4 regions of the Nonomuraea sp. NPDC001684 genome follow, and region 2 is predicted to be linked to each of the others. Evidence: riboswitches for the same ligand, from Rfam matches in the RefSeq annotation. Region 2 holds a riboswitch; each other region holds the start of a gene.
The links. A riboswitch is a leader RNA that binds a small molecule or an ion and turns the genes downstream of it on or off. The one in region 2 is predicted to bind cyclic di-AMP.
Positions count from the first base shown of each region.

Region 1: linked by a shared signal. The riboswitch ahead of ACWCSD_RS25225 (CHAP domain-containing protein) and the one ahead of ACWCSD_RS07655 (hypothetical protein) in region 2 are both predicted to bind cyclic di-AMP.
Region 3: linked by a shared signal. The riboswitch ahead of ACWCSD_RS02380 (C40 family peptidase) and the one ahead of ACWCSD_RS07655 (hypothetical protein) in region 2 are both predicted to bind cyclic di-AMP.
Region 4: linked by a shared signal. The riboswitch ahead of ACWCSD_RS17615 (C40 family peptidase) and the one ahead of ACWCSD_RS07655 (hypothetical protein) in region 2 are both predicted to bind cyclic di-AMP.

Region 1 is NZ_JBSFGJ010000152.1:158-7,374, reverse strand. It holds gene ACWCSD_RS25250 (alpha-2,8-polysialyltransferase family protein) at 1-1,153, shown strand, start outside; gene ACWCSD_RS25245 (DUF6716 putative glycosyltransferase) at 1,137-2,315, opposite strand; gene ACWCSD_RS25240 (hypothetical protein) at 2,312-3,256, opposite strand; gene ACWCSD_RS25235 (aldo/keto reductase) at 3,354-4,175, shown strand; gene ACWCSD_RS25230 (Gfo/Idh/MocA family protein) at 4,195-5,148, shown strand; cyclic di-AMP (ydaO/yuaA leader) riboswitch at 5,266-5,403, shown strand; gene ACWCSD_RS25225 (CHAP domain-containing protein) at 5,417-6,112, shown strand; gene ACWCSD_RS25220 (class I SAM-dependent methyltransferase) at 6,167-6,985, opposite strand; partial or broken gene ACWCSD_RS25215 (YciI family protein) at 7,141-7,217, shown strand, end outside.
Region 2 is NZ_JBSFGJ010000023.1:33,345-40,561, reverse strand. It holds gene ACWCSD_RS07675 (rod shape-determining protein) at 1-659, opposite strand, end outside; gene ACWCSD_RS07670 (PadR family transcriptional regulator) at 744-1,241, opposite strand; gene ACWCSD_RS07665 (MDR family MFS transporter) at 1,298-2,752, shown strand; gene ACWCSD_RS07660 (DUF5302 domain-containing protein) at 2,800-3,000, shown strand; cyclic di-AMP (ydaO/yuaA leader) riboswitch at 3,166-3,300, shown strand; gene ACWCSD_RS07655 (hypothetical protein) at 3,476-4,183, shown strand; gene ACWCSD_RS07650 (alpha/beta fold hydrolase) at 4,238-5,113, shown strand; gene ACWCSD_RS07645 (hypothetical protein) at 5,156-5,527, opposite strand; gene ACWCSD_RS07640 (roadblock/LC7 domain-containing protein) at 5,554-5,925, opposite strand; gene ACWCSD_RS07635 (DUF4388 domain-containing protein) at 5,958-6,782, opposite strand; gene ACWCSD_RS07630 (roadblock/LC7 domain-containing protein) at 6,786-7,160, opposite strand.
Region 3 is NZ_JBSFGJ010000005.1:54,424-61,640, reverse strand. It holds gene ACWCSD_RS02385 (helix-turn-helix domain-containing protein) at 188-400, shown strand; gene ACWCSD_RS02380 (C40 family peptidase) at 473-1,516, opposite strand; cyclic di-AMP (ydaO/yuaA leader) riboswitch at 1,523-1,674, opposite strand; gene ACWCSD_RS02375 (amino-acid N-acetyltransferase) at 1,962-2,531, shown strand; gene ACWCSD_RS02370 (RDD family protein) at 2,617-4,200, shown strand; gene ACWCSD_RS02365 (RDD family protein) at 4,307-4,795, shown strand; gene ACWCSD_RS02360 (histone-like nucleoid-structuring protein Lsr2) at 5,321-5,653, shown strand; gene ACWCSD_RS02355 (ATP-dependent Clp protease ATP-binding subunit) at 6,785-7,217, shown strand, end outside.
Region 4 is NZ_JBSFGJ010000081.1:21,005-28,221, reverse strand. It holds gene ACWCSD_RS17635 (sensor histidine kinase) at 104-1,237, shown strand; gene ACWCSD_RS17630 (response regulator) at 1,278-1,979, shown strand; gene ACWCSD_RS17625 (DUF2306 domain-containing protein) at 1,952-2,587, opposite strand; gene ACWCSD_RS17620 (NAD(P)-dependent alcohol dehydrogenase) at 2,769-3,761, shown strand; gene ACWCSD_RS17615 (C40 family peptidase) at 3,745-4,293, opposite strand; cyclic di-AMP (ydaO/yuaA leader) riboswitch at 4,348-4,507, opposite strand; gene ACWCSD_RS17610 (3-isopropylmalate dehydrogenase) at 4,607-5,653, shown strand; gene ACWCSD_RS17605 (branched-chain amino acid aminotransferase) at 5,854-6,951, shown strand; gene ACWCSD_RS17600 (Uma2 family endonuclease) at 6,974-7,217, opposite strand, start outside.

The sequences.
Region 1 (7,217 bases), on a different contig from region 2:
CGTGTCGAACAACGCGGCGATCCCCGAGGTGTCGGTGCCGCTCGACGGCACGCCCGGCTTCGCCGCCCTGCGCTCGCGCTTCGACGAGGTGCACTCCTGGAACGAGCTGATCGCCCCGCTGCACCCCTCCGACTGGCGGGCGCGGATCATCGAGGTGCCGATGTTCGAGCGGCTGATCCGCTCCCACCTGGCGCTGGACGACGTCGAGGAGCTGGTGCTGGAGTCGATCGCGGTGCCGCCCGCGCGCACGATCGCCGGCCTGGTGCGCGACTGCCCGATCACCGTCTACTCCGACGGCCTGATGAGCTACGGGCCGACCCGTGACCCGCTGCCCGCGGAGATCTCCCGGCGCATCGAGCGGCTGCTCCACCTGGACCTGGTGCCCGGCCTGACCCCGCTGCTGCTCAGCGAGTACGGCGTGCCGTCCGTGGTGCTGCCCGAGGAGCGCTTCCTCGCGGTCGTGGACGAGGTGGCCGCCACCGCTCCGGACCTGCGCGCCGGGCAGGCGGTTGTCCTCGGCCAGTACCTGTCGGCGCTGGAGATCGTCACGCCGGAGGAGGAGGCCGGGCTGCACGCCTCGATGCTGCGCGCGCTGGCCGCCCGCGGCTGCACCGACGTGGTGTTCAAGCCGCACCCGGCCGCCGGACGCCGGCACGCGCAACTGCTGCGCGCGGCGGCCGGGCCGCTGGGGGTGCGGCTGACGGTGGCCGGGGAGAGCGTGCCGGCCGAGGTGTGCTTCGCCACGCAGCGGCCCGAGCTGGTCGTGGGCTGCTTCTCCACCGGCCTGGTGACCGCCCGGCGCTACTTCGGCCTGCCGGTCGCCTCCTTCGGCACCGGCCTGGTGCTGGACCGGCTGACGCCGTACGAGAACAGCAACCGGGTGCCGGCCACGATCGTGGACGCGCTGCTGCCCCGGCTGAACGCCGACGGCGTGATCGACGAGCCGCCGCGCACGGACCTGCCCGCGCTGGTGCGCGCGGTCGGCTACTGCATGCAGGCCGACGCCTATCCCGAGCTGCGCCCGTCGGGCCCGGGGTTCGACGGGGCCTTCGACGGGCGCTACTTCAAGCGCAAGCGCCTGGAGACGCTGGGGCTGGCCGAGCCGCCCTCGGCGCTGTCCAGGCTGCGCAGGAAGATCAGGTCAGCGATCTGAGGTAGCGGCGCACCCGCCGCTTGGCCCGGTAGCCCGCCCGCAGCATCGTGGGCGGCACCTCCACCCGCAACCTGGCCCGGCGGCGGGCCGCGGCGTGCTCGGGGCCGTCCAGCAGCGAGCGGGCGGCCGGGCGCGTCCCGTCCGCGGCCAGGCCGGTCAGCAGGGCCGCCCAGTCGTCGCGGCCGGCCGGGTGGAAGTAGTTGGCCTCGCACCAGCGCGGCTCGGCCGTGCGGAAGTCGCCCAGGGCCAGGTCGTCCAGCGTGCCGAGCAGGCCGCTGCCCTCGAACACCAGGTTGATCATCTCGGCGCTGACGCCGAAGTCGCTCAGCACCAGCGACGGCACGCCCATGGCGACGGCCTCCAGCGCGGCCGTCGAGCTGACCGTGACGAACCCGGCCGCCCGCGACAGCTGCTCGTGCATCGACCCGGCCGCGAACGTCAGCCTGCCCGGCTCGCCCATCTCGCGCCACAGCCGCTGGTAGTGGTGGCGTTCGTTGTGGGTCTGGCGTTCGTGCTCCAGGGCGCGCAGCTTGACCACGACCTCCAGGCCGGGCCGGCGGGCGGCCAGCTCGGCCAGCGCCGTCAGCACCCGCTCGCGCTCCTCCCGCGCCCGCGGCACCTTGGCCTGGGTGGCGAACACGACCCGGTCGCCGCCGCCGGACACCGCGCCGGGCCGCAGGAACGGCAGCCTGGCCAGCCCGACCGCCCCTCCCCCGCCGAGCCGGCCGGCGATCTCGGAGAACTCGGCCACCTCGCGCTCGCTGTGGACCACGAACAGGTCGCAGCCGCTGCGGAACAGCCACGCCTTCTCCGTGGCCGGCACCGAGATGCCGGGCAGCCCGCTGACGAACACCGGCCGTGCCCGGCCCGCCGGCCGCAGCCCGGCCAGCACGTCGGCCACCAGGACGTCCACCACCGGGCCCGTGCAGCCCACCAGGATCGCGTCGGGGCGGGTGCGCTCGGCCAGGCGGCGCAGCGAGCGCGCCGACAACACCGGGGGCGCCGCGCGCCCGCCCACCGCCGCCGCGATCTGCTCCGGCGAGGGCGCGATCGGGGTGCGCACCACCACCAGCTCGCTCTCGCAGCCCGCGGGCAGGTCGTCGAGCAGGCAGGCCGCCCACTTCAGATACGAGTCGGAGTCGGCTATCGCCAGCACCCTCACCTGGAAGCTCCTGTCAAATGCGATCGCAGGCCGGGGGCCGCCCTGCTCGTCCACCAGTCGTCGGGAACGTCCACGGGCTCGACCTCGACGCCGCGCGGGCCGAGCAGCACCCGCAGCGAGGTGATCGCGGTCGAGGGCAGGCTGAGCACCCGCTGCCCGGCGTCGAGGCCGCGCAACGTCAGCTCGGCCGGCACGCCCGCGTCGTGCACGGTGATGCCCGGACGTTCGCCGATCAGCGCCAGGTCGACGGGGTCCTCGCGGCGGTGCGGGTAGTAGGCCAGCGGCTCGCGTCCGGCCAGGTCGGTCAGCCAGCGCAGGTAGTGGTCGCGGTGGACCAGGCCGTTGCGGACCAGGGACGTGCCGAGGACGACCGTCCGCTCGGCGGGCCCCTGGGCGCTCGGCGGCTGGGCGCGCAGCCAGGCGAAGTCGTGGCGGACGAGGTCCACGCCCGCCCCCCGGACGGCGGCGACCAGCTCGTCGGGGACGGGCAGGGCGGTGAAGACCGACACCCGGCTCATCCGCAGCCGCAGCGCGGCGGCCAGGCCGAGCAGGGCGCGCGCCCGCGAGGGGGTCGCCCGCGCCCGCAGCAGCGGCCGGAACGGCCCGGCGGCCAGCAGTTCGAGCAGCCTGAGCGTGGCCAGGCCGTCGTCCACGACGACGATGTGGCCGGGGTCGGAGGTCAGCCAGCGCATCTGGACCTTGCCGGAGAACGCGTCGCCCACGGCCTGGACGCGGCGCGGCATGCGCTCGCGCGGCTCGTCCAGCACCAGGCCGGCGGGCAGGTCGAGGCGGCGCAGCTCCTTGCGGGTGGCGCGCAGCGGACGCAGGCCGGCGCGCGGCACGACCACGGTGTCCGGGCCGAGCAGCCCGGCATGGTGGGCCTCGACGGCGCACAGCATCTGGAGCGGAGACTCCACCCAGGCCGACGCCTGTCTGACCACTCTGTTTCCCCCAGCCGGTGGATGGCCTTGCACGACCCGCCTCAAGGTAGCCCGGCCTGCTTAAGCCGCAAGAAACGACACGTGAACAATGGAGGGTATGAACTCGCTGATGCTCAACACCGACGGTGTGCAGATACCACAGCTCGGCTTCGGCGTCTGGCAGGTCTCTGCCGACGACGCCGAGCACGCGGTGACGGCCGCGCTGCGCGCCGGATACCGGCACGTCGACACCGCCGCCGCCTACGAGAACGAGGAGGGCGTCGGCCGGGCCGTGCGCGCCGCCGGGGTGCCACGGGAGAAGGTGTTCGTCACCACCAAGCTGTGGAACGGCGACCACGGGCGCGCCGAGCAGGCCTTCGACGAGAGCCTGGCCCGCCTGGGCCTCGACTACGTAGATCTTTTCCTGATCCACTGGCCGGTCCCGGAGCAGGACAGGTACGTGCAGGCCTGGCGGGGACTGGAGAAGATCTACCGGGACGGCCGGGCCAAGGCCATCGGGGTCTCCAACTTCACGATCGCCACCCTGACCCGGCTGATGGAGGAGACCGACATCACGCCGTCGATCAACCAGATCGAGCTCCACCCGTACTTCCAGCAGCGCGAGATGCGGGCCTTCCACGAGGCCAACGGCATCCTGACCGAGGCGTGGAGCCCGCTCGGGCAGGGCAAGGGGCTGCTGGCCGACCCGGCGCTGCGCGTGCTGTCGGAGAAGTACGGCAAGACGCCCGCCCAGATCGTGCTCCGCTGGCACCTGCAGCTCGGCAACGTGGTGATCCCCAAGTCGGTCACGCCGTCGCGGATCGAGGAGAACATCGACGTGTTCGACTTCATCCTCGACGCCGAGGACATGGCGGCCATCGGCGCGATGAACGCGGGGCGGCGGATCGGGCCCGACCCCGACTCGTTCAACCTGACCTGAGCGCTCTACGATCTCGGTCGTGCGAGATTTCACCTGGGGAATAGCGGCGACCGGCGGCATCGCGCGTACCGTGGGGGCGGCCATCGTGGCCGAGCCCGGCATGCGGGTGGCCGCCGTCGGCTCGCGGAGCCCGCTCAGGGCGCGGGCGCTGGCCGACGAGCTGGGCGCGGAGTCGGCCTACGGCTCCTACGAGGCCCTGTGCGCCGATCCGGCCGTAGACGCGATCTACGTCGCCACGCCGCACGCCCAGCACCTGGAGGTGGCCGAGGCGGCCATCGCGGCGGGCAAGTCGGTGCTGTGCGAGAAGCCGCTGGCGGCCGACGTGGCCGACGCCGAGCGCATGGTGGCGCTGGCCCGCGCGGCCGGGGTCTTCCTCATGGAGGCCATGTGGATGCGCTTCAACCCGCTCATCCAGCGGGTGGCGGCCGATCCGCGCTTCGGCGAGATCCGGTCGGTGCGGGCCTCGTTCGGCTTCGCGCTGCCCTACGACCCCGCCCATCGGCTGTGGGCGCCGGAGCTGGGCGGCGGGGCCCTGCTCGACCTGGGGATCTACCCGTTCGGGCTGGCCCAGCTGCTGCTCGGCATGCCCGCGGAGCTGCGCATGGCCGGCTCGCTGGCGCCCAGCGGCGTCGACGCCGAGGCCGGCGGGCTGCTGCTGTACCCCGACGGGCGGCGGGCCCTGGTGGACGTGTCGCTGCTGGCACATCACGCCAACGACGCGAGCGTGGTGGGCACGTCGATGCGGGCCGACATCCTGGCGCCGTTCTGGGCGCCGCGGCGGGTGTTGCTGTCGGGGCCGTCGATGGAGACGGAGGAGCTGGTGCTCGACCCGGCCGACAACGGTTACGCGGGCGAGCTGCGCGAGGTGCGCGCGGCCACGAGCGAGGGCCGCACGGAGAGCGCGATCATGCCGCTTGACGAATCCCTTGCCATGATGGGGCTTCTGGCCGAAGCACGGGCCCAACTCTCCTAGCTGGACCTTTAGCCACTTGCCTAGCTCTTGCCCGATGTATTACCTTGTGGGGCATCTCGCGGCAGACGTCCGGTTTGTCCGGCTTTGTCCAACCATCGCAAGACATTTCACAGGATCGTCCTGTGACCGCTGAATCCGCCTCCGGGCGGAACCGGGGACCCACGTCCTTTGGGGTGAATCGGCACTTTGGTGCCGTAGGGCAGCTTCCACGTCCGAACCCGTCAGCTAACCCGGTAAGCGGCATGGAAGCAAGGAGTCAATGCCCTCGATGGCCACGCACCGTCCCATCCGTGCCCCGAAGATCACCTACGTCCACGCCGCGCTCGGCGCGGCCATCCTCGCCTCCGCCATCGGCGCCCACGCCACCGCCGCCGCCGCCGACAGCGCCGGCCCGGCCGCCGCGGCCGGGCACTCGGCCGTCGCGCCGCAGGCCGCCGCCCAGACCCGCAAGGCGGAGGAGACCCAGGTCAACGTCACCGCCCAGCAGGTCCTGGCGTTGGCCAAGGCCCAGGTCGGCACCTCCGAGAACGCCTACGGCGGCGGCACCAAGTTCCAGAAGTGGTACGCCGACTCCAAGCGCGCCGCCGAGACCATCGCCCGCGACGGCGGCACCCGCGCCATGTACCTGAACGCCCCCTGGTGCTCGATCTTCGTCTCCTGGGTCGGCGAGCAGACCGGCGCCCGCCCGCAGGTCGGCTGGGACGCCTGGACCGTGGCCCACGCCAAGTGGTTCGCCGCCAACGACCGCTGGGGAGCCGAGGCCAGGCCCGGCGCGGTGGTCTTCTTCTCCTGGGGCGGCAGCAAGAGCCTGGACGCCATCCAGCACGTCGGCTTCGTCGTCAAGGACAACGGCGACGGCACGATCTCCACGATCGAGGGCAACACCGGCAACGGCAAGGTCGAGGAGCGCGTCCGTCCGAAGTCGCAGGTCGTCGGCTACGGATACCCGCAGTACGCGAGCTGACCTCCGCCCGCTCCGAGCGCGCGCCCCGCACGAGGGACGCGCGCTCGCCGCGTCTCAGGGCCGGACCGCCGCCAGCGAGTAGAGGATCGGCAGGTGCGAGTCCCCGAACGGGAACCGGTACCGGCCGTCCGCGCCCTCGGGCAGCAGGCCGCGCGGGTCGAGGTCGGTCTCGACGTGCTCGCCCAGCTCGGCCACCGTGAACCCGGCCCGCGCCGCCGCCGTGACGATCTCGCCCACCGAGTACGGGTACTCCACCGCCTCGTGCGTTTCGGTCACCACCGCGGCGTCGGCGTACGTGCCGGTCACCGTCTCCCGGTGGGCCTGGCCGCCGCCGTAGGGCCAGTCGGCCACCAGCGGGTCGAGCGAGGCCACCGTCTGGTAGGCCGGATGCAGGTCGACCAGCACCAGCCGCCCGCCCGGCCGCAGCGCCATGGCCGCGCCGCGCATCCAGGCGTCCAGGTCGCCGATCCAGCACAACACGCCGTACGTGGCCACCGCCACGTCGAAGCCGCCGGCCAGCTCCGCCGGCAGCCGCTGCGTGTCGGCCTCCACGAACGTGGCCGCCAGCCCGGCCCTGGCCGCCAGGTCGCGGGCGCGGGCGACCGCCACCGGGGAGAAGTCGACGCCGGTCACCCGCGCTCCGAGACGCGCCCAGCTCAGCGTGTCCAGGCCGAAGTGGCACTGCAGGTGGAGCAGGTCCCGGCCGGCGACGTCGCCGGCCAGGCGGCGTTCGAGCGGGTAGAGGGTCTGCCGGCCGGCGAGGAAGGCGTCGACGTCGTAGAACCGGTCGGCCGAGGTGGAGCCGTGGACGCGGGCGCGCTCGTCCCACAGGGCCCGGTTGGGCACGGAGGCGTCTGGTGCGGGTTGGGGCATGGGGCGAGGATGGCACATCGGCCACCCGGCCGCACGACCGGTACGGTGCCCTGGAAGCGGACGGTCCGCGCCCGCGTGTCGATCCGGCCGGCGCCCGTTCGACGCTTCGGCGAGGCCGGCTCCGCCCGGGGGCCGCGGAGGGAAGGGACGGCAGGATGAAATTCATGATCGTCGGCAAGGCCAACGGGGAGACCGAGGCCGGGGCGCTGCCCAGCCAGGAGCTCGTCGACAA
Region 2 (7,217 bases):
ACGTTTCCGGCCGGCTCCCGCGTCGCGCGCAGCTTGGCCGACTCGGCCTCCCGCTCGTCGGCCAGCAGGCCGTGCTCGTCCTCGACCAGGCGGGCGACCGCGCGGGTCACGGCGTTCCCGCCGCCGCGCACGGTTCCGGCGGCGACCACGGCCCCGCAGGAGAGCACGGCGACCCTGGTGGCGTCCCGGCCGATGTCGACGACCATGTGCCCGGTGCCGTCGCGGACCGGCAGGCCCGCGCCGAGCGCGGCCGCGATCGCGTGCTTGACCAGCAGGATCCCGCGGGCCTCCGCCTCGAAGCCGGCGTCGCGCAGCGCCACCCGCTCGATCGGCGTGAACTCGTCGGGCACGGCCATCACCAGGCGCGGGCGGGGGAACGGGTGCCGGTGCACCTTGCGCAGGAAGTGCCTGATCATGCGCCGGGCGAGCTCGCCGTCCTGGGGCAGGCCGTCGCTGATCGGCCAGTACGTCTCGCCGTCCGTGCCGTCGGCGCCGTCCGCGCCGTCCAGGGCCTCGGCGCCGAAGCGGACGACCCTGCCCGTCTGCCTGTCGCGCAGGACGACCGACGGCTCGTCCAGCACGATGCCCCTGCCCTTGGCGTAGATCCTCGTGCCGGCCGCGCCGAGGTCGATCGCCAGGTCACGACCCAGGAGGCTCATCGCCGTACTGGGAGGTTGAGCATCATGCCTGGGTGTATATCCGGCGCTTCTCCAACGCAACACCAGGAACCGCAGAGTTCCGTTTTACCCTTCGCGCCGCAGGGCGGCCAGGGTCTCGTCGGCCCACTCGATGCCGGAGCGCGCCTGGTGCAGGCCGAGGGACAGCGCGTACTGGCCGAACAGGCCCCCGGGCCGGCAGTCGAGCGTCGCGAGGCGGGCCTGGAAGTGGGCCTTGATGCGCTCGACCACGGCGACGGCCTGCCCGGTGTCGAGCAGGGCCAGCAGGAACGCCTGGAGGGCGGTCTCGCTGCGCACGGTCGCCGACGGGTCGTGGCCGACCAGCCACTCGGTGACCAGCGCGCGGCCCTCGGCGGTGATGGCGTAGATCTTGCGGCCCCGGGCGCCCTCGTGCTCGACCGTCACCAGGCCGTCGGCGGCCATCTTGACCAATTCCGGATAGATCTGCGTGTGCCCCGCCTGCCAGACGTGGTTGAGCGAGTGCTCGAACTTCTTGGCCAGGTCGTAGCCGCTGGCCGGGCCTTTGGTGGCGAGCAGGCCGAGGAGCGCGATCCGCAGGGACATGCCCGCCAGCATAGCGAAGGCTTGACATGTCAGCTCTTACATATCAATCTTCACCTGTGACTTATGACATGAAGCCCAAGGGCAACGGGCTGGTGTTGCTGGCGGTGCTCGGCGGGATGTTCCTGGCGATGCTCGACCAGACGATCGTCGGCACCGCGCTGCCCCGCATCACCGGCGAGCTGGGCGGCACCCGGCTCTACACCTGGGTGGTCACGGCCTATCTGCTCACCTCCACCGTCACCGTGCCGCTGTACGGCAGGCTGTCCGACCAGCACGGCAGGAAGCCGCTGCTGCTCGTCGGGATGTCGGTGTTCGTCGTCGGATCGGCGTTGTGCGGGCTCGCCCAGGACATGACCCAGCTCATCGCCTTCCGCGCCGTGCAGGGGCTGGGCGCGGGCGCGTTGCTGCCGCTGTCGCTGGCCCTGGTGATGGAGATGTTCCCGCCCGGACGCAACGGCGCCCGCGTGCAGGGCGCACTCGGCGGCGTGATGGCGTTGACGTACCTGGCCGGGCCCTTCCTGGGCGGGTTGTTCACCGACCACGCGAGCTGGCGGTGGGCCTTCTACGTGAACGTGCCGCTCGGGATCGTGCTGATCGCGATCGTGGTGCTGCGGCTGCCGTTCCGTCCGGGCACCGGCGGCGGGGGCCGGCCGGACTACGCGGGCATCGCGGTGTTCAGCGTGGCCATCAGCGCCCTGCTGCTCGGCCTGACCGAGAAGGGCCTGGACGGCAACTCCTGGACCTCCCCGCCCGTGGCCGGGCCGATCCTGCTGGGGCTGGTCCTGCTGGCCGCGTTCGTGCTGGTCGAGCTGCGGGCGGCGAACCCGGTCATGCCGATGCACCTGTTCCGGGACCGCACGTACACGCTGGTCAACGCGACCTCGTTCTTCACCGCCTTCTGCATGTACGCCGGCGTGGTGTTCCTGCCGCGCTACTTCCAGCAGGCGCTGGGCGTCAGCGCCACCGAGTCCGGGCTGAGGATCTACCCGATGACGCTGGCGATGGTGGCGGGCAGCGCGCTCATGGGCACGCTGATGTCCAGGACGCGCACGTACAAGCCGTGGCTGGTCGGGGCGCCGTTCCTGCTGGTGGCCGGCAGCCTGCTCTGCCTGAACCTCACCGTGCGCACCGACGGCCTGCTGCTGGCCGGGTGGATGGCACTGCTCGGGCTCGGCATGGGGCCGATGTTGTCGGGGCTGACCGTGGCCGTGCAGCAGGCCGTCGCGCCGCGGTACATCGGCACGGCCTCGGCCAACCTCACCTTCTTCCGGCAGATCGGCGGCTCGGTGGCGCTGGCGCTGGCCGGCACCGCGTACACGTCGGTCATCACCACGGACGCGCCGGTCCACGGGCTCGCGGCCGCGCACGCCTCGGCGGCGGCCGTGGTCATCCCGTCGCTGGGCGTGGCGGGCGCGGTGATCGCCCTGGTCGCGCTGGTCATGATGCCCGGCAGGCGGCTGGAGCAGGCGCCCGCGGCGGAAAGCAGAGTGGAGGCCGGTTTCGCGTCGTAAGCGACGTCGTGCGAAGCTGTGGATGTCCCCAGAACCAGGAGGTCCTCATGGCGGAAACACCGGAGCCGGAAGTCAGCGAGACTCCCGAGGACGAGATGAAGCGCAAGTTCCGCGAGGCGTTGGAACGCAAGCGCGGGCAGCAGGCCGACTCGGCCGCGGGTGGCAGGGGCGTGGACCCGTCGAAGATCCACGGGGCGCACGGTCCGGCAGCGAGTAAAAGATCCTTCAGGCGCAAGAGCGGCGGCTGAAAGGTCCGATTTAGCAGGGGGTACGGCATGCCGTGCCCCCTTTCTCTTTACCTCGATAGGTAGATCTTTACCCGGTTCATGACGATTCGTTTGTATTTGTCCGAATCTCTGGGTACCGTCTTAACCAATTACCAGCTGGTGGCGTAGTCCCTACCAGGAGAGGGACGACAGCTGGCGCCGAATCCCGACTTGTCGGGAACCGGGGACCCATCTCATTGGGGTGAATCCGGCCATGTGCCGGTAGGGCATCTCCACGCCCGAACCCGTCAGCTAACCCGGTAGGCGAGATGGAGAGGACTTCACGCATGTACCACCTCGTCGTACCCCCGGACAGTGTAGTGACGACCGCCTGCTGAGCGGTCTCTTCCCTGACTTCCCCCACGCGCCGCGTAACCACCTTTTCGGCGCTCTGCCCGGTTACGCACCGTAGTCACGCGCGTTCCCCCTGTCCCCTCGCGAAGGACTTCACTGCTTCATGTCTCGATTTGGCCTGCGCTCTCTCGCCCTGCTGTCCGTGTCCGCCATGGGCGCGCTGACGATCTCCGCCACCGGCGCCCACGCCGACACCGGCGACGACCAGAAGATCCTGCTCAAGGGTTCCACGAAGGCCTCCTACTTCTGGGACGACTCCTCCGGCCGGGCCGGCGACACCGGCCTCCCCGCCAGCGGCAAGCCCATGCAGAAGGGCCTGGCCGCCAGCCCGAGCTGGCCCCTCATGACCGAGGGTTACGTGACCTACAACGGCAAGAAGATGCCGTTCTTCGTGGGCGACCGCGGCCCCGGCGAGCCCTCCAGCCGTGGCGTCATGCTCGACCTCGACGCCAAGACCTTCGCCGAGCTGACCGGCGGCACCTTCAACCCCGACACGCTCGGCGTGGACGGCAACGGCGGCCAGGGCCACATCAAGATCGACTACGTCATCACCAAGTGGGGCGACGGCAAGGGCAAGAAGAACTACCCCGTGGCCTTCTCCACCGGCGCGTGGGGCAGGTTCGACGACAACCCGGCCGAGCCTCCCAAGGTGCTGGCCGACAAGCCCGCCGAGGACGCGGCCGGTTCCGCCGGCGGCCAGGTCGGGAAGACCGTCGCGATGGGCGGCACCGTCATGGCCGGCGTGCTCGTGCTGGCCGGCGGCGGCGTGGTGCTCGGCGGCGAGCGCCTGCGCAAGCTCCTCAACGACTGATCTCCGGACAGACCGCTCTTTACGCCTCGCGACCAGAATGTCATTCTGGTCGCTGTGATCCAGCGCGCAGCCGCCAACGGCATCGAGATCGCCTACGAGAGCTTCGGCTCACCCGCGGGCAGGCCCCTGCTGCTCATCATGGGACTCGGCGCCCAGCTCATCCACTGGGACGACGAGTTCTGCGAACTCCTGGCCGAGCAGGGCCACCACGTCGTCAGGTTCGACAACCGCGACGCGGGCCTGTCCACCCATCTCCACGACGAGGGCGTGCCCGCATGGGGCGCGCCCTCGCCGTACGTGCTGGACGACCTGGCCGACGACAGCGCCGGGCTCATGGACGTCCTGGGCCTGCCCGCCGCGCACGTCGTCGGCGCCTCGATGGGCGGGATGATCGCCCAGGCGCTGGCCATCCGGCACCCGGCTCGGGTGCTGAGCCTGACCTCGATCATGTCCACGCCCGGCCCGCAGGCGGCCCCGCCGACCGAGGCGGCCGCCGCGGTGCTCTTCGCCAAGCCCGCGACCGACCGCGAGGGGGTCGTCGCCGGCGCGCTGACGACCTGGGCCGTGCTCGGGTCCCCCGGCTGGGAGCTGGACCGCGAACGCGTCACCAGGCTGGCCGGGCTCGCCTTCGACCGCTGCCACGACCCGGCCGGCACGGCCCGCCAGCTCGCCGCCATCATGGCCTCCGGCGACCGCACGTCCGCGCTGGGCGGGCTGAAGGTGCCGGCGCTGGTCATCCACGGCGAGGACGACCAGCTCGTGCCGCTCGCCGGCGGGCGGGCCACGGCCGCCGCCATCCCGGGCGCCCGCCTGGTCACCTACCCCGGCATGGGCCACGACCTGCCCCGCGCCCTCTGGCCCGCGATCGTCGCCGAGATCACCGCCCACACCGGCTCCGCGACGCCCGCCCGGCCCGAGCCCGCCGCGTGACCCGCCGCATGACTCGCCGCGGAGCCTCGCTGCGCGGGCCGGTCAGAGCTCCAGCTTCTCCTCGATGACCTTGAGCATGTGCCGGGCCAAGGCCAGGTTGGCCCGGTTGCGGTCGAGGGCGAGGTAGAGGAACAGGCCCTTGCCGCTGCGGCCGGTCAGCGGGCGGATGATGTGATACTGGGCGGTCAGCGTGATCAGGATGTCCTCGATGCCGTCCTTGAGGCCCAGCGAGTCCATCGTGCGCAGTTTGGCCTTGATGACCTCGGTGTTGCCCGCCGCCGCGACCTGCAGGTCCAGCTCCTTCGAGCCGCCGAGCGTGCCGAGCGCCATGCCGCTGCCGTGGTCGACGATCGCCGCCCCGATCGTGCCGTCGATGCTCATCATCTCTTTGAGGGAGACGTCCATGCCTGCCATGCTTTCCTCCGCTTCGGTGGGGATGGTCAGTGCTTGCGTGCCACGGCGGCCACGGAGGCCGCCGTCTTCCTGCCCTCCAGCCGGAGGAGTCCGACGTTGGCGCCGGGTCCCGCCAGAACCGTGAGGACGATCGTGGGGCCCGCGGCGTAGAAGGCCACGAACCCGGCGGTGCCGGACACGAGGGTCTCCTCGAACGTCCCGCGGCCCGCCATGGTCAGCATCCGGCCGCTCATCGCGAGCAGCGCCGCCGACAGCGCCGCCACCTGCTCGCCGGTGTCTCCTTGCAGGTCGCAGGCGATCCGCAGGCCGTCGACGGTGCACGCGACGCTGCCGGTGACGTCCGGCGTGCGGCCGCGCAGGAGCCCCATCTCCGCCAGGACCTCTTGCCGTAGCTCCACGGGTGGCCTCCTCCTGCGTCGTGAGGGGAACCTCACGGCATCTCCTCCAGCGCCTTCTTCAGCCGCAGCAGCAGCGTCAGATCGGTCGGGTCGCCCGTCGGCACCGGCCCGGCGGCCCCCGCCCGCCCGTTCCCGGCGGGAACTGCCACCGCGCCCGGCACCCGCCTGGGCAGCGCCTCCCCGTCGTCCGGACGGCGTTGCGCGGGCCGTAGCGGGTCCGGCGGGACGAGGAGGCCGGCGGCGGCCAGCCTCCTGACGGCCACCAGCACCGAGTAGCCCGACCGGCCCAGGTGCCGGGCCAGCTCCAGCGGGGTCGCCTTGTGGTCGGCCCGTACGACGACCTCCCACTGCACCTGGCTGAGCGCCACCCCGTGCCCGGGCAGGCGCGGGACCGGCCGCACGGGCTGGGTGTCCACCTCCGGCGAGGGCCAGATGCCGGCCAGCTGCTCCCGGCGGCGGGCGGACTCCCGCACCAGCTCCTGGACGTCGAAGAACCACTGCCCGCCCAGCCAGTGCTCCTCGCCGGGCCGGAACTTCGGCCGCACGCCGGTCACCGGCAGCAGGAAGAAGGCGGCGTCCTGGACCACGCCGAGCACGGCGTACTGGAGCTCGGCCAGGGTGACCGGGCCGTCCTGGAGCAGCCGGGCGCGGCCGCCGTCGGCCTGCAGGGCACGCAGGGCCGACTCCGGCACGCGCCCCCTGGCCGCGAACAGCCGCTCGACGCCCGGCGTCTGGGCGCACTCCATGTACGTCACGCGCCCGTCCGACAGGTAGATCGTGCCGTTCCGGCCCACGCGGAGCGCCCCCGTCGCGCGTTCGCGGGCGAGTCCGGCGAGGAGTGAGTCGAGCGCGGCCATGGCTCAGGTGGTCAGCAGGTCGGAGATGGCCCGCAGGCGGTACCGGGCCAGGGCCAGGTTCGACCGTTCCGGGTCGAGGCGGACGTAGATGACCAGCGGCCCCTCGAAGACCGTCTCCAGCAGCCGGAGCAGGTGGTGCCCCCGGTCGGTGGTGACGAGCATGTCGTCGATGCGCACGATCTCGCCGGGACACGTCCGGGTCAGCCCGTCGGTGGTGGCGCGCAGCGCCTCGGTCAGCGCGGCGGCGGACCTGTCGGCGTCCACGCCGGACGCGCTGCTGAAGGCGACCGCCATGCCGCTCGTGCCGTCGACCAGCATGGCGTCGAGCGCGCCCGGTATCGACATGACCTCCGCCAGGCAGGTGTCCACTCCCAGCACCGCGAGCCTCCCTCCGTCGTGGGACGGGGAAAGCGTAGGGGGCCACAAGAGACCAGA
Region 3 (7,217 bases), on a different contig from region 2:
ATAGCGGACCACGGCGTGCCAACATATGCGGAGTACGTCACATATAAGTGATCATGTCAATAGCACTGGTCAAGGGCGCCGATTGTGGCGCTTGACGACCTTTCCGCGATGCGTTTACCTTCACCGAGACGAGCGGCTTTGCTTCGCCTGAAAGGTCCGAGTTCTGCTGTTTGGGGGAGGGCTCCCGGTGGATGTGCTCACAGAAGGCGTTGAGCTGAGCCACGCGGATTTGGCGTTACTGGCCGAGCTGGCCAGGGGAGTGACGGTCGATCGGGTCGGCAGGCGGCTGGATATCAGCGGACGGACCGTACGGCGCAGGCTGAGGGGCATCTGCGACCGCATCGGCGTGGCCACGGCGATCGAGGCCGTGGCATGGGCGGCGCGCCGTCAGCTCATCTAGCGGCGCTCATCAGGTGGCGCTCATCATCCAGTGACGCCGGGCGAACCGGCGCTGGGCGAAGCGGCGCGCGGATCAGTCCGCGATGCGCACGCCGCCGGCGAACGGCCGCCCGCCGATCGGGGCGACCCGCACGACGTCACCCGTCCGCGGAGCGTGGACCATCATGCCGCCGCCGATGTAGATGCCGACGTGGTGCAGGTCGCTGTAGAAGAACACCAGGTCGCCGGGGCGCAGCTGGTCGCGGCTGACCTGCCTGCCGGCCGTCCACTGGTCGCCGGTGTAGTGGGGGAGCGAGATGCCCACGCGCTGGTAGGCGGCCATCACCAGCCCGGAGCAGTCGTAGGAGCGCGGCCCTTCGGCGCCCCACACGTACGGCTTGAGCTGCTGGGTGAGGGCCCACTTGACGGCCTGGGCGGCCTTGCCGTCGCCGATGACCGGCAGGTTGACGCGCACGGCCCGGGTGCCGGGACGGCCGGCCTCGCCGACGGCCCGCCGGTAGAGGTTGCTCTCGACCTTGGTGACCAGCTTGGTGATCTTCGAGCGCCTGCTCTCCAGGTCGGTGACGAGCTTCTGGACCTCGGCGATGCGGGTCTTGGCGCCGGCCCTGGCCCGCTCGGCGGCCTCCATGGCCCTGGCGAGCTGGTTGACCTCCTCGCCCTGCTGCTGTTCGAGCGCGTACGTGGTCGCGGCTCGGTCGAGGAAGGTCTCGGGGTCGCCGGACTGGGCGAAGGCCAGGGCCTTGTCCAGGCCGCCGGTGATGTAGGCGTTCTGGGCGAGCAGCGAGGCCCTGGCGCGCTTGGCGGCCAGATCGGACTCGCTGGTGGCCAGGATCTTCTGGGCGGAGTCGTTGGCCTTCTGGGCGGCCTTCAGCCGTTCGCGCTGCTCGTTGTACTGCTCGGCCAGCGTCTCGATCTCTTCGTGCAGCTTCTCCACCTGGTCGGAGAGCTCCGAGAGCGACGGCTTCGGGTCGGCGGCGGCGGAGCCGACGGGGACGGCGAACAGCATCGCGGCGACGGTGACGCCGATGACGCCGAGGCGGCGTGCGCGCCTGGCCTGCTCCTGGGGGCGGGCGTGCCTGCCCCCGGACTTCCCCGAGCGGTCGAACGTCCGCTTCACCAACCGAGCTCCTCTCATCGACGCCGGCCGGGTTAGCTGACGGGTTCGGGCCGGAGCAGCCCTACCGAGATGGTCGGATTCACCCCAAGTGGCGGCGCCAGGTGCTCGCCGCCGTTGGTTCCCCGGCTTCCCTTGCGGGAATTGGGCGTGTCTTTCCGCGCGCATTACGCGGAGAACATCGTCGCTGGACACTAATGCACTCCGGGTTCACGCTCAACCGGAACTGCCGAGTCTGTAGAGGTTTCACAACTGAAGGGTCACAAGGTGATCTCGTGGGTAGCCGTACGGAAGCAGGCTTCTGCACCTTTTGTCCAGCATTCGGGGTGCTGAGGTCTGGAGGAAAGCTCCAAGTCGGCCCGTGTTCACCTGACCACGGGATGTGATGAGATGCCCGAGACGTGGGATTTAGGGCCGAGCCGTAATGAGATCTGTACCCTGGAGAGCCATGGAGCAGGTGGCCGAAGTGGCAGTCCCCGAGACCGCGGTCGTGGTCAGGCGTGCGCGCACGCCCGACGTGCGTGCGATCAGGCGTCTCGTGGACACCTACGCGGGCGCGGGGCCGCGGCTCCTGGAGAAGGCCACGGTCACGCTGTACGAGGACGTCCAGGAGTTCTGGGTGGCCGAGCGGGGCGGGGAGGTCGTCGGCTGCGGCGCGCTCCACGTGCTCTGGGAGGACCTCGCCGAGGTCCGTACGGTGGCCGTCGATCCCGCGTGCCGGGGGCTGGGTGTGGGGCGGCGGATCGTCTCGGCACTCGTCCGGCAGGCGAAGGATCTGGGGCTGCGGCGTGTATTCTGTCTGACTTTTGAGGTCGACTTCTTCGCGAGGCACGGTTTCCGCCCCATCCAGGGCACACCGGTCTCACCCGAGGTCTACGCCGAGTTGCTGGCCTCGTACGACGAGGGTGTGGCGGAGTTCCTTGATCTGGAACACGTCAAACCGAACACCCTTGGCAACACCCGCATGCTGCTGCATCTGACATCGGGTGACGCGGACCTTGACCACTTGGAAAGGTGATTGTTGATACCTATGTCGATACGTTGGGCAGCACAGGCATGTGTCCTGACACGTGCCACATGCGCACTCGAAGCGAGGTGACACGGTGAGCACCGGACAGCCGCCGTACCCACAGGACGATTCCGGCGAGAACCCCGAGTACGGTCAGCACCACGGCCGTCGGCCCGGTGAGCCCGACCCGGACGTGACTGTGGTCGGCTACCGGGCGGACGATGCCTTCGGCCAGCCCCCATACGGTCAGCAGCAGCAACAGGGCTATGGCCAGCAACAGCAGTACGGCCAGCAACAGCAGCAGTACGGCCAGCAGCAGGGCTACGGCCAGCAGCCCCAGTACGGCCAGCAGGCCGCCCCGGGTCAGCAGGGCTACGGCCAGCAGCAGGGCTACGGCCAGCAGCCGCAGTCCTCCGGCCAGCAGTACACGCAGCCCGGCTACGGCCAGGAGGCCCAGTACGGCCAGCAGGCCGCCTCGGGTCAGCAGGGTTACGGCCAGCAGCCGCAGTCCTCCGGCCAGCAGTACACGCAGCCCGGCTACGGCCAGGAAGCCCAGTACGGCCAGCAGGGCTACGGCCAGCAGCCCGCCTCCGGCCAGCAGTACGCCCAGCCCGGCTACGGCCAGCAGGCCGCCTCCGGTCAGCAGGGCTACGGTCAGGAGGGCCAGTACGGCCAGCAGGCCGCCTCGGGCCAGCAGGGCTACGGCCAGCAGCAGGGCTACGGCCAGCAGCCGCAGTCCCTACCCGACTACAGCCAGCAGCAGGGCTACGGCCAGGACGCCCAGTACGGCCAGCAGGCCGCCTCGGGTCAGCAGGGTTACGGCCAGCAGCCGCAGTCCTCGGGCCAGCAGTACGCCCAGCCCGGCTACGGCCAGCAGGCCGCCGCGGGGCAGCAGGGTTACGGCCAGGAGGCCCAGTACGGCCAGCAGGGCTACGGCCAGCAGCCGCAGTCCGACTACGGGCAGCAGCAGAGCTACGGCCAGGACGCCCAGTACGGCCAGCAGGGCGGCTACGCCCAGCAGCAGTACGGCGACCAGCAACAGGGTTACGGCCAGCAGTACGGCGACCAGCAGCAGTACGGCCAGGCATACGGCCAGCAGCAGCAGTCGCAGCCCTACGGCCAGCCCGGCTACGGCCAGCCCTACGGTCAGCCCGTCGGCGTGCAGCCTCCGGGCGCTCCGGCCCCCCTGGCGGAGTGGTGGCAGCGTCTGGTCGCGAGGATCGTCGACGGCGTCATCCTCGGCGTCGTGAACTTCGTGGTCAGCCTCATCCTGGGCCTGCTCGCGGTCGGTTACGACTCGGCGACCGGCCTGACCTCCGGCGTCCTGTCCGCCTTCGTCATCGGCGTCCTGTCGGCGATCGTGACGACCGCCGTCTGGGTGTGCTACGAGTTCTTCCTGACGAAGATGAACGGCCAGACGGTCGGCAAGATGGTCATGGGGATCAAGGTCGTGCCCGTGGGCCAGGCCCTTCCTCCGGGCGGGCTCGCGTCCGACCTGGCGATCAAGCGCGCCGGCGTCACCTGGGGCGGCTACATCCTGAGCTGGATCCCGTTCCTCGGCCCGCTGCTCGCCTGGGCGTGCGTCGCGGTCAACGGCGCCTCGCAGCTGTGGGACAAGCCGCTGCAGCAGACGTTCGCGGACAAGTTCGCGGGCACGGTGGTCGTGAAGATCAAGTAATCCCGCGTCAGCGTAAAACAGGGGCCGGCTTCCCGCCGGCCTCTGTTTTGTGTGTGCGGGGCGTACCAAAATGGGGGGTACGACCGCCGACCGCGTGAGGTGGGATATGGCCGGGACACCGTCGTGGCCGGGCGCCGTGCCCGCGGAATGGTGGGAACGCCTCGCCGCCCGCTTCATTGAGGCGCTGGTCTTCGGGGTCTTCTATTACATTCTGTTCATCGCGCTGTGGGGCGCCTTCCGGACTGTCGGGATGGTCGAGGCGTTCGGCGGACGGCTCCCTGGGCTCTTGGCCTGGTTCCTGGGCGGCCTGTGTTATACGGCCTATGACTGGCGGGCCCATTGCCTGCGCCGGCGGACGTTCGGCCAGGCGATCATGAAGATTCGCCTGGCGCCGGACGACCTTCCGCGTGGCGCCCTGCTGAAACGGGCCCTGGTCTATCCCGGGCCTGTCATGCTGATGGGCATTCCGGTGGTCAATCTGCTGGCCGGAATGCTGCTGTTCGGCGTCGGGCTGCTCATCCTGATCGACAAGCCGTTGGAGCGCGGGCCGCATGACAGGCTGGCCGGAACGCGGGTGGTAAAAGATCTTCGTTGAGGCGTCCACACCTGGGAAGATGCCTTTTCGCAAAATTTTCCCTTGATCCGGTAAGGAGCCTGGAGAGACTGGCATTAGGCTATGGGACGTCCGGGTTGCCGGATGTCGGTGCCCCTGCTCCCTGAGGGCGACTGTGTGTGGCTATGGTCGGTTCCGGGTGAGTTGTCACCTAGGCGTCATGAGCGTCCGGCGTGCTCCCGCAGGTCCCGCAGGTCGCGCCGGGATGCGTATTTAGCGCCCCCGAAACCCTGCTAGCCCTGGAGGCGAGGACGAATGGAAGCCGTAACAGACGTATTGTCAGCGCTCATCCCCCCGGTCGTGGTCGGCGGCGCCTTCATCTTTGGCGCGGTGAAGTTGCTGCGATCGGAGGGCGCCGGACGACGGGCAAACCACCAGGATCAGGCCGAGAACCAGAACTGATCTGCCAGTCAGCCGAATCCCCGTAGCGCTGAATTGTCTCCGCGCCTTTCCGGGTATATGTTTGGGCGAGCGAATGAAACAATGCTCCGGGAAAGGATTGCGTAGATGGCCAAGCAGATCCAGGAGATTCTCATCGATGACCTCGATGGGGGCGAGGCCAATGAGACGGTCAGCTTCGCTATTGACGGCTCCTCCTATGAGATTGACCTCAGCGACGTTAACGCCAAGAAGCTGAGGGACGCACTCACGCCTTTCGTGCAGCACGCCCGCAGGGCAGGAGCCGTGTCCGCCCGTCGCCGTGGTCGCGGCGGCAACCGTGCGATGAGCCGCGAGAAGAGCTCGGAGATCCGGCAGTGGGCCAAGGCTCACGGCCTGCCGGTCAGCGAGCGCGGCAGGATCGCCTCCACCGTCGTGGAGAAGTACGAAGCGGCTCACTGAGCCTCGTCGAGAGAGCCATCTCCTGACCATGCGCTTATGCCGTTCGCCTAGGACCCCGGCGAGCGCCATAAGCGCATGATCGTTTTTGTGGGGAGTTCGTGAATCCCCGGACCACTTGTTGATCTTCTAATTCGCCCAAATGTGGGCGTATTGCTCGCTCGTGTCGCCGGACAAGGCGGCCGCGCGTGAGTGGAACGTGCCGGGCTTTGCGGCCGGCGTCCGTGTCAATTCCCGGGCGCCGCCGGGCTCGCCGCGTGTTCGCCGCCGTGTTCGCCGCACTGTTCGTCACCGTGTTCGTCACCCGCGGCCGGAACGGGCCAATGCCGTCACCCGCCGCAATGTTCCCCTTCCCGGCTCCCGCGGCGTACGCGCAAAGCGGTGACGCTCCGCCGCACAATCGGGCAGCCGGTGCTTCCGGAAGCGCCGTCGCGAGCCCTGTTCCGGTACCGGGTACTTCCGTCTTCTTGCGGCCTTGTGCGGGGTTCTCAGGGCTTGTCGGTGCTTGTTCGAGCCTCTCTTCGGGCCTCTCTTCAGGCTTCTCGGTGGGGCGGGCCATGGATGACCGGCAAAACGTCGGCCTGCGGCTGGTGGGGCACGATGGAAAACCGGCGGCCTCTCCCGTGTGCCGCGCATTGTCCCGTCGCGGGACCCTCGTGCGCACCGTCGACCGGTAACCCGGCTGACCCGATGGGGAATACGTGTGACGTGCGTTGCGTGCCGAGTTGTGCTCAGGGCGTAGCGCCCGCGCTTGGACGCGGTTTGGAGCAGCACATACGATGATTACGTAACAGATACGGGCGCGGGCATCGGAGATGCGTGGCCGGCGGGCACCCCAAGGCCGGCTTCGCCCCGGCGTCCGACGGCCGATCCGTGTTGGTCCGCCCTGGGCCGCGGGCGTCGAATTCCAGGCGCTTCCGGGAAGCGCCTAAACATCGTTCGCTTGCGGCGTATCGGGAACACGTCACCCCCGAACAGTAGTTGGATAGAGGGTGAACGCCCTGCTCTCGGGGAACGTCTCTGCTATAGAGCGTGTCAGCGGCAGTGGGCACGGTTCGCCGAGCCAGGGCTAGCATGCGGGATGACGGGACCGGATTTACCGGCCTGACTGACCGCTCTGTGAGGAGCGACGAGATGTTCGAGAGGTTCACCGACCGAGCGAGGCGTGTTGTCGTCTTGGCCCAAGAAGAGGCCAGGATGCTCAACCACAACTACATCGGCACTGAGCACATTCTTCTTGGTTTGATCCATGAAGGTGAGGGCGTAGCCGCCAAGGCTCTGGAGAGCCTCGGCATCAGCCTTGAGGGTGTGCGCCAGCAGGTCGAGGAGATCATCGGCCAGGGCCAGTCGGCTCCGTCGGGGCACATTCCGTTCACCCCGCGGGCCAAGAAGGTCCTCGAGCTGTCGCTCCGTGAGGCTTTGCAGCTGGGTCACAACTACATCGGCACCGAGCACATCCTGCTCGGGCTCATCCGCGAGGGTGAGGGTGTGGCCGCCCAGGTGCTGGTCAAGCTTGGAGCTGATCTCAACCGTGTCCGGCAGCAGGTCATCCAGTTGCTCCACGGTT
Region 4 (7,217 bases), on a different contig from region 2:
CCCCTCGCAGGCCGGTAACTCCGCGCCCGAGGTCCCGACACCCAGCCCCGCCTGTGGGACGGGGGTTCGGGGCGATGCGGGGGAATGGGGGCGCGCTTACGATATGGGGGTGGCCGGCCTCCTTCGTTCCGTGTGGCGCGAGCCTCGTCCTCCCGGCCCGCCCGTGCGGGTGTGGCGCGACTGGGCGCTCGTCGCGGTGCTCGTGCCGGCCGCGGTGATCGAGGGAATGCTGCGGCCCGACCTCCGCTGGCCGGTGGTCTCGACGGCCGTCACCGTCGCGCTGATCCCCACGCTGCTGTGGCGCAGGACCAGGCCGCTGCTCATGGTCGCGCTCGTGTTCGGCGCCACGACCGTGGCCCCGCTGCTGACCGGCGGCGAGCCGGTGGAGACGTACACGCTGGCGTTCGTCACGATCGTGCTCTACGCGCTGTTCCGGTGGGGCTCGGGGCGCGAGGCCGTGATCGGGATGGCGGCCGGGCTGGTCGCGGTCGGCCTGTCGCTGGTGTCCGGACGCATGGCGCCCGGCGACGTCGTCCCGGCGCTCGGCGTGCTGGTCGCGACCGTCGGGCTGGGCAGCGCCTTCCGCTTCCGGGCCGGCGCGCGGCTGCGCGAGCTCGACCAGGTCAAACTACTCGAACGCGAACAGCTCGCCCGCGACCTGCACGACACCGTCGCCCACCACGTCTCGGCCATGGCCATCCGCGCCCAGGCGGGTCTGGCCACCGCCGCCTCCGAGCCGGGCGCGGCCACCGACGCGTTGCGGGTGATCGAGGCCGAGGCGTCGCGCACGCTCGCCGAGATGCGGGCCATGGTCCGGGTGCTGCGCAGGAACGAGCCGGCGGAGCTGACCCCGGGCCGTCACCTCGACGACCTGCGGCGGCTCGCCGGACGCCCGCGCGTCGGCCCGGCCGTCGAGGTGGAGATCGCGGACGGGCTCGGCGACCTGCCGCCTTCGGCCGGCGCGGCGCTCTACCGCATCGCCCAGGAGTCGATCACCAACGCCCGGCGGCACGCCCGTCACGCCACCCACATCACCGTCCGGGTCACCGCCGACGACGCCGCCGTACGCCTGACCGTGAGCGACGACGGCGACCGCGCCGGCGGGGTCGCCGCCCCCGGCTACGGCCTGATCGGCATGATCGAACGCGCCGCCCTGCTCGGCGGCACCTGCGAGGCGGGCCCCAACCCCAACCGGGGCTGGACGGTCACCGCCGTCCTGCCGAAAGAGACCGCATGAACGCCCGGCAGGAGGCCGCGTGAGCGCGGAAGAAAGCGGCATGAACGCTCAGCAGGAGGCCGCGGGAAGAGACCCGGAGGGCACGGCGGCCATCCGGGTGCTGGTCGCCGACGACCAGGAGATCGCGCGTACCGGGCTCAGGATGATCCTCGACGCCCAGCCCGGCATCGAGGTCGTCGGCGAGGCCGGTGACGGCAGGCGGGCCGTCGAGCTGGCCCGCCGCCTGCGCCCCGACGTGTGCCTGTTCGACATCCGCATGCCCGGCCTCGACGGCATCGCGGCCACCCGCGAGCTGGCCGGGCCCGACGTCGCCGACCCCATGGCGGTGGTCGTGATCACCACGTTCGACCTCGACGAGTACGTCTACGCCGCCCTGCGCGCCGGAGCCAGGGGGTTCCTGCTCAAGGACGCCGGCCCGGCGCTGCTCGCCCAGGCGGTGACCGCGGCGGCCGGCGGCGAGGCGCTCATCGCCCCGAGCGTGACCGCGCGCCTGCTGGCCGCCTTCGCCGGAGCCGGGCGTACGGAGACGCCCGCGCAGCCGGTCGAGGCGCTCACCGGCCGCGAGGAGGAGATCCTGCGCGCCGTGGCCCGCGGCCGGACCAACAGCGAGATCGCCCGCGAGCTGCACATCTCGCTCAGCACGGTCAAGAGCCACGTCGCGAGCCTGATGACCAAGCTCGGCGTGCGCAACCGCGTCGAGATCGCCATGTGGGCCTACGAGACCGACCGCGTACGCACCTGACCTCCGAGGGTTCTGCGGACGACCCACTCGGCCACCGCCAGGTTGATCACCCAGCCCGCGCCGACGAGCAGCGCCCGGCCGAGCTCGCCGGGCGGCCCGAAGGCGGCCAGCCCGAACGCCAGGGTGAACGCCTGCGTGCCCGCGCCGAGTCCGATCGCGTACCCGCGGGTCATCCAGGCGCGATGCCGGGCCAGGTCGCGCCGCCGGATCGCGGCCAGGCCGAGCAGGAGGCAGGCGGCCATGGCCGTCCCGAACAGCAGCCGGAAGGCGGCCAGCAGTGTCCCGTCGCCGGCGGGAAGGTCGGAGAAGAGCGTCAGCCACACCCCCGACAGCGCCGCGACCAGCCCGCACGCCACCAGTACCCGCCCCGCCGCGCGGTGCCACCCCGGCCGCCCGGCCCGGAACCGGGCCTGGAACTGGAACGTGCCGAGGACGCAGAACACCAGGGAAGCCGGGATGTGCAGCAACACCGGCACGGGCATGGCGAAGAAGCGCGCGTTGTCCGCCGTCACGGGGGCGCCGGCGGCCAGTTCGGTCACCCGGATTGCGCCGGCGACCAGCGGGACGACGCTGAGCGCGAGCAGCCCGGCGGGTGCGATCCATCTCATGCCTGAGAGCGTGCCGCCCACGCCCGTGCCCGGTCATCGCGCGGACGGCCGGTCCTGGTTCGCACCATCGGCGGGCGGGCCGTCGTACTTTCGGCCATCGGGCCGTCGCCTTTCGACCGTTGAGCGTCCGCGCAGGTCACGCCCACACTGGCGGCACATCAGCGGCACGAGGGAGAAAACGATGAAGGCGTACGTCCTGCGCTCGTTCGGCTCGCCCGACCAGCTCGTCCTGACCGACGTCGAGCGGCCCGTGCCGCGCGACGACGAGGTGCTGGTCCGGGTGCGGGCCACGTCCGTGCAGCCCTACGACTGGCACTTCATGCGGGGGGAGCCGTACCTGGCCCGGGTCATGGGCGGCGGGGTCGGGCTGCGCCGGCCGCGCATCGCCGTCCTCGGGGCCGACGTGGCGGGGGAGGTCGAGGCGGCCGGCAAGGACGTCACGCTGTTCCGTCCCGGCGACGAGGTGTACGCGATGTCGCTCGGGGGCGGCTTCGGCGAGTACGTCTGCCTGCGGCAGGGCGAGGTGGCGCCCAGACCGGCGGGCCTGTCGTTCGAGCAGGCGGCGGCGGTGCCGATGGCGGCCAACACCGCGCTGATCGCGCTGCGCGACGAGGGACGCCTCCAGCCGGGCCAGAAGGTGCTGGTCAACGGCGCGTCCGGCGGCGTGGGCACGTTCGCCGTGCAGCTCGCCAAGGCGCTGGGGGCGCACGTCACGGGCGTGTGCAGCGGGCGCAACGCGGACCTGGTCCGCTCGCTCGGCGCGGACGACGTCATCGACCACACCAAGGAGGACTTCGCGGCCTCGGGCCGGCGCTTCGACCTGCTGCTCGACGTGGCGGGCGGCCGCCGGCTGACGGACTGCCGCCGCGTCCTGACCAGGAAGGGCACGTACGTGCTGGTCGGCGGGCCGGCCGGCCGCTGGGTGCAGCCGGCCGGCCACATGTTCGCCGCGCTCGCGTCGGGGCCCTTCGTCCCGCAGCGGATCGTCAGGGCGGACGTCGTCCGCTGCGGGAGCAACAGGGCGAACCTGCTGACGCTGACCGGGCTGATCGAGCGGGGCGCGGTCACCCCGGTCATCGACAGGACCTTCCCCTTCGGCGAGCTCCCGGGGGCCGTCCGCTACCAGGAGGAGGGGCACGCCCCGGGGAAGGTCGTCGTCACAGGGTCGCGGTGAGCATGGCGGGGGCGGGGGCCTTCTGGAGCTGCTTGTAGTCGGCCCAGCGCTTGACGCCCTTGGGGTCGGGGCGTACCGCGCCGACGAAGGCCTGCCTGCGCCACTGCGACAGGCGTTCCTCCTTCACCACGTCGCCGGTGTGGGGGGAGTGGACCATGTAGCCGGGCTTGGAGATCATGCCGACGTGGCCGAGGCCGCTGAAGAACACCAGGTCGCCTGGCTTGAGGTCCTTCCAGGCGATCTTCCTGGAGAAGGCGCCGTACTGCTCCGCGGCGGTTCTGGGGAGCTCGATGCCGGCGTCCTCGTAGGCCCGGAGCATGAGGCCCGAGCAGTCGTAGCCCCGTTCGCTGGCGCCGCCCCACACGTACGGGGTGCCGCGCTTGTCCATGGCGTATTCGAGGGCGACCTTCCAGGCCGGTTTCGGCGCGTGCCGTTCCTGGACCTGTTTCACCTGGGGGCCGGTGAGGGTGATGGAGGAGGTGGGGGCGGCCGGAGCGGCCGGAGCGGCGGGAGCCGCGGGGGCGGCAGGCACGAGACCTGCTGCGCCCGCTGCCACCGCCACAAGGATGGCGATGCTAGACAGGGGACTGTCCTTCCACGTGGCCGACCGGGTTAGCTGACGGGCTCGGGCCTGGAAGTAGCCCTACGGCGGCTCCTCGGGGGGGAGGCGCAGCCGATTCGCCCCGGGGGGAAAGATGGGTCCCCGGCTCCACGCAGCGGCTGCGTGGATTAGGCTCGTCGGACTCTAACGAAACGGTCAAAAGGTCGCAATCCCCCCAAAACGGATTGTCCGGTTGTTGAGATGATGTGTTCGTCAGCCGAGACGAGCCGGTAAGGTACCGCCCATGGAGTCGCGTAACATCCGCCTGGCCGTCATCCCCGGGGATGGCATCGGCGCCGAGGTCGTAGCCGAAGGGCTCAAGGTCCTGGAGGCCGTGGGCACGAAGATCGAGCCCACCCACTACGACCTGGGCGCAGCCCGCTACCACCGCACGGGCGAGACCCTGCCCGACGCGGTGCTCGAAGAGCTGCGCGGCTACGACGCGATCCTGCTCGGCGCCGTGGGCGACCCCAGCGTGCCGCCCGGCATCCTGGAGCGCGACCTGCTGCTCAAGCTCAGGTTCGAGTTCGACCACTACGTCAACCTGCGGCCGGTCAAGCTGTTCCCCGGCGTCGAGACCGCGCTGGCCGGCGCCACCGCCGAGCACATCGACATGGTCGTCGTCCGCGAGGGCACCGAGGGCCTCTACGCGGGCACCGGCGGCGTCATGCGCCGCGGCACGCCGCACGAGATCGCCACTCAGGAGTCGCTGAACACCGCCCACGGCGTCGAGCGCGTCGTGCGGTACGCCTTCCAGAAGGCTCAGTCGCGGCCCCGCAAGAAGCTCACGCTCGTCCACAAGACGAACGTGCTCACCTTCGCCGGCGACCTCTGGCAGCGCACGGTCAACCGCGTGGCCGCGGAGTTCCCCGACGTCACCACCGACTACAGCCACATCGACGCGGCCTCGATGTTCTTCGTCACCCAGCCCGAGCGCTTCGACGTGATCGTCACCGACAACCTGTTCGGCGACATCATCACCGACCTCGGCGCCGCCATCGCCGGCGGCATCGGCCTGGCGGCCAGCGGCAACATCAACCCCGAGCGCACCTCGCCGAGCATGTTCGAGCCGGTGCACGGCAGCGCGCCCGACATCGCCGGTCAGGGCAAGGCCGACCCGACCGCCACCATCCTGTCCGTGGGCATGCTCCTCGACCACCTCGGCCTGCACGCCGAGGCCGCCAAGGTCGAGCAGGCCGTGGCCGCCGACATCGCCGAGCGGGTGACCGGCCGCGCCGGCCGCACGACCAGCGAGATCGGCGACGACATCGCCGCGCGAGTAGCCGGCTAGGACCGCCTAGCCCCGCACGCGCCTGGCGGTCCGAACACGGACTGCCAGGCGCTTTTTCGCGTTCGCCGGTTCTAACCACCCCAACTGCCTCTTGCCATCCCAAATCGCGAGACACTAGGAAGTACGAATACTGCTCGCGGGCAGTAGCTAACAGAATCAGCTTTCGAAGTCGCAGATTCGTAGAGAGAAGGACCTCCGTCATGACCATCGCTCAGAAGCTCAGCTTCGACGTGCAGCATTCCGACCACGCTCGCACCGCGGCCGAGCGGGAGCAGGTACTGGCGAACCCCGGGTTCGGGCAGGTCTTCACCGACCACATGATCTCGATCGACTACACCGACGGCGAGGGCTGGCACGACGCCCGGCTCATGCCGTACGGGCCGCTCTCGCTCGACCCCGCGACCTCGGTCTTCCACTATGCGCAGGAGCTGTTCGAGGGCCTGAAGGCGTACCGGCAGATCTCCGGTTCGATCGCGACCTTCCGGCCGTACGCGAACGCCGCCCGCTTCAACCGCTCGGCCGAGCGCATGGCCATGCCCGAACTGCCGGAGGAGGCGTTCGTGGAGTCGCTGGAGCTGCTGGTCTCGGCCGACAAGGAGTGGGTGCCGACCACCGAGGGCCACAGCCTCTACCTGCGCCCGTTCATGTTCGCCACGCAGGCCGGGCTCGGCGTCAACTACCCGTCGAAGACCTACAAGTACATGGTGATCGCCTCGCCGGCGGCCTCGTACTTCAGCGGCGGCATCAAGCCCGTCTCGGTCTGGCTGTCCACCGAGTACACGCGCGCCGCGCCCGGCGGCACCGGCTTCGCCAAGTGCGGCGGCAACTACGCCGCCGCCTTCGTCGCCCAGCGCCAGGCCGTCGACAACGGCTGCGACCAGGTCGTCTGGCTCGACGCCCACAAGCACGAGTACGTCGAGGAGATGGGCGGGATGAACCTGTTCTTCGTCTTCGGCAACAAGCTCGTCACCCCGGCGCTCACCGGCACCCTGCTGCCCGGCATCACCCGGGAGTCGATCCTGGAGATGGCCGGCGACCTCGGCCTGGAGACCGAGGAGCGGCTGGTCTCGGTGGACGAGTGGGAGTCCGCCTGCGCCTCCGGCGAGCTGACCGAGGTGTTCGCGTGCGGCACCGCCGCCGTGGTCACGCCGGTGGGCTCGGTCAGGGGCGACGACCGCTCCTGGACCATCGCCGACGGCACCCCCGGCCCGGTGACGATGCGGGTGCGCGAGGAGCTCGTCGGCATCCAGTACGGCGCCCGTCCCGACACCCGCAACTGGATCCACAAGATCGGCTAGAGCCGCGCGGACGGCCGGCGTCTCAGGCGCCGGCCTCCGTCAGGGCCGCGGTGTCGACGTGGAGGTTCCACGGGTCGGGCAGGAACACCGGCTCGCCCAGGGAGACGACGTTCTCGCTGCGGTAGCGCCGCCCGCCAGGCCCGCCGAACAGCGTCACCAGCCGCTGGAACGGGTCGATCACCAGGTAGAGCGGCACCCCGCCGCGCGCGTAACCGCCCGTCTTGACGAAGTGCACGTCGTACGTCGTGGCCACCGAGACGACGTCC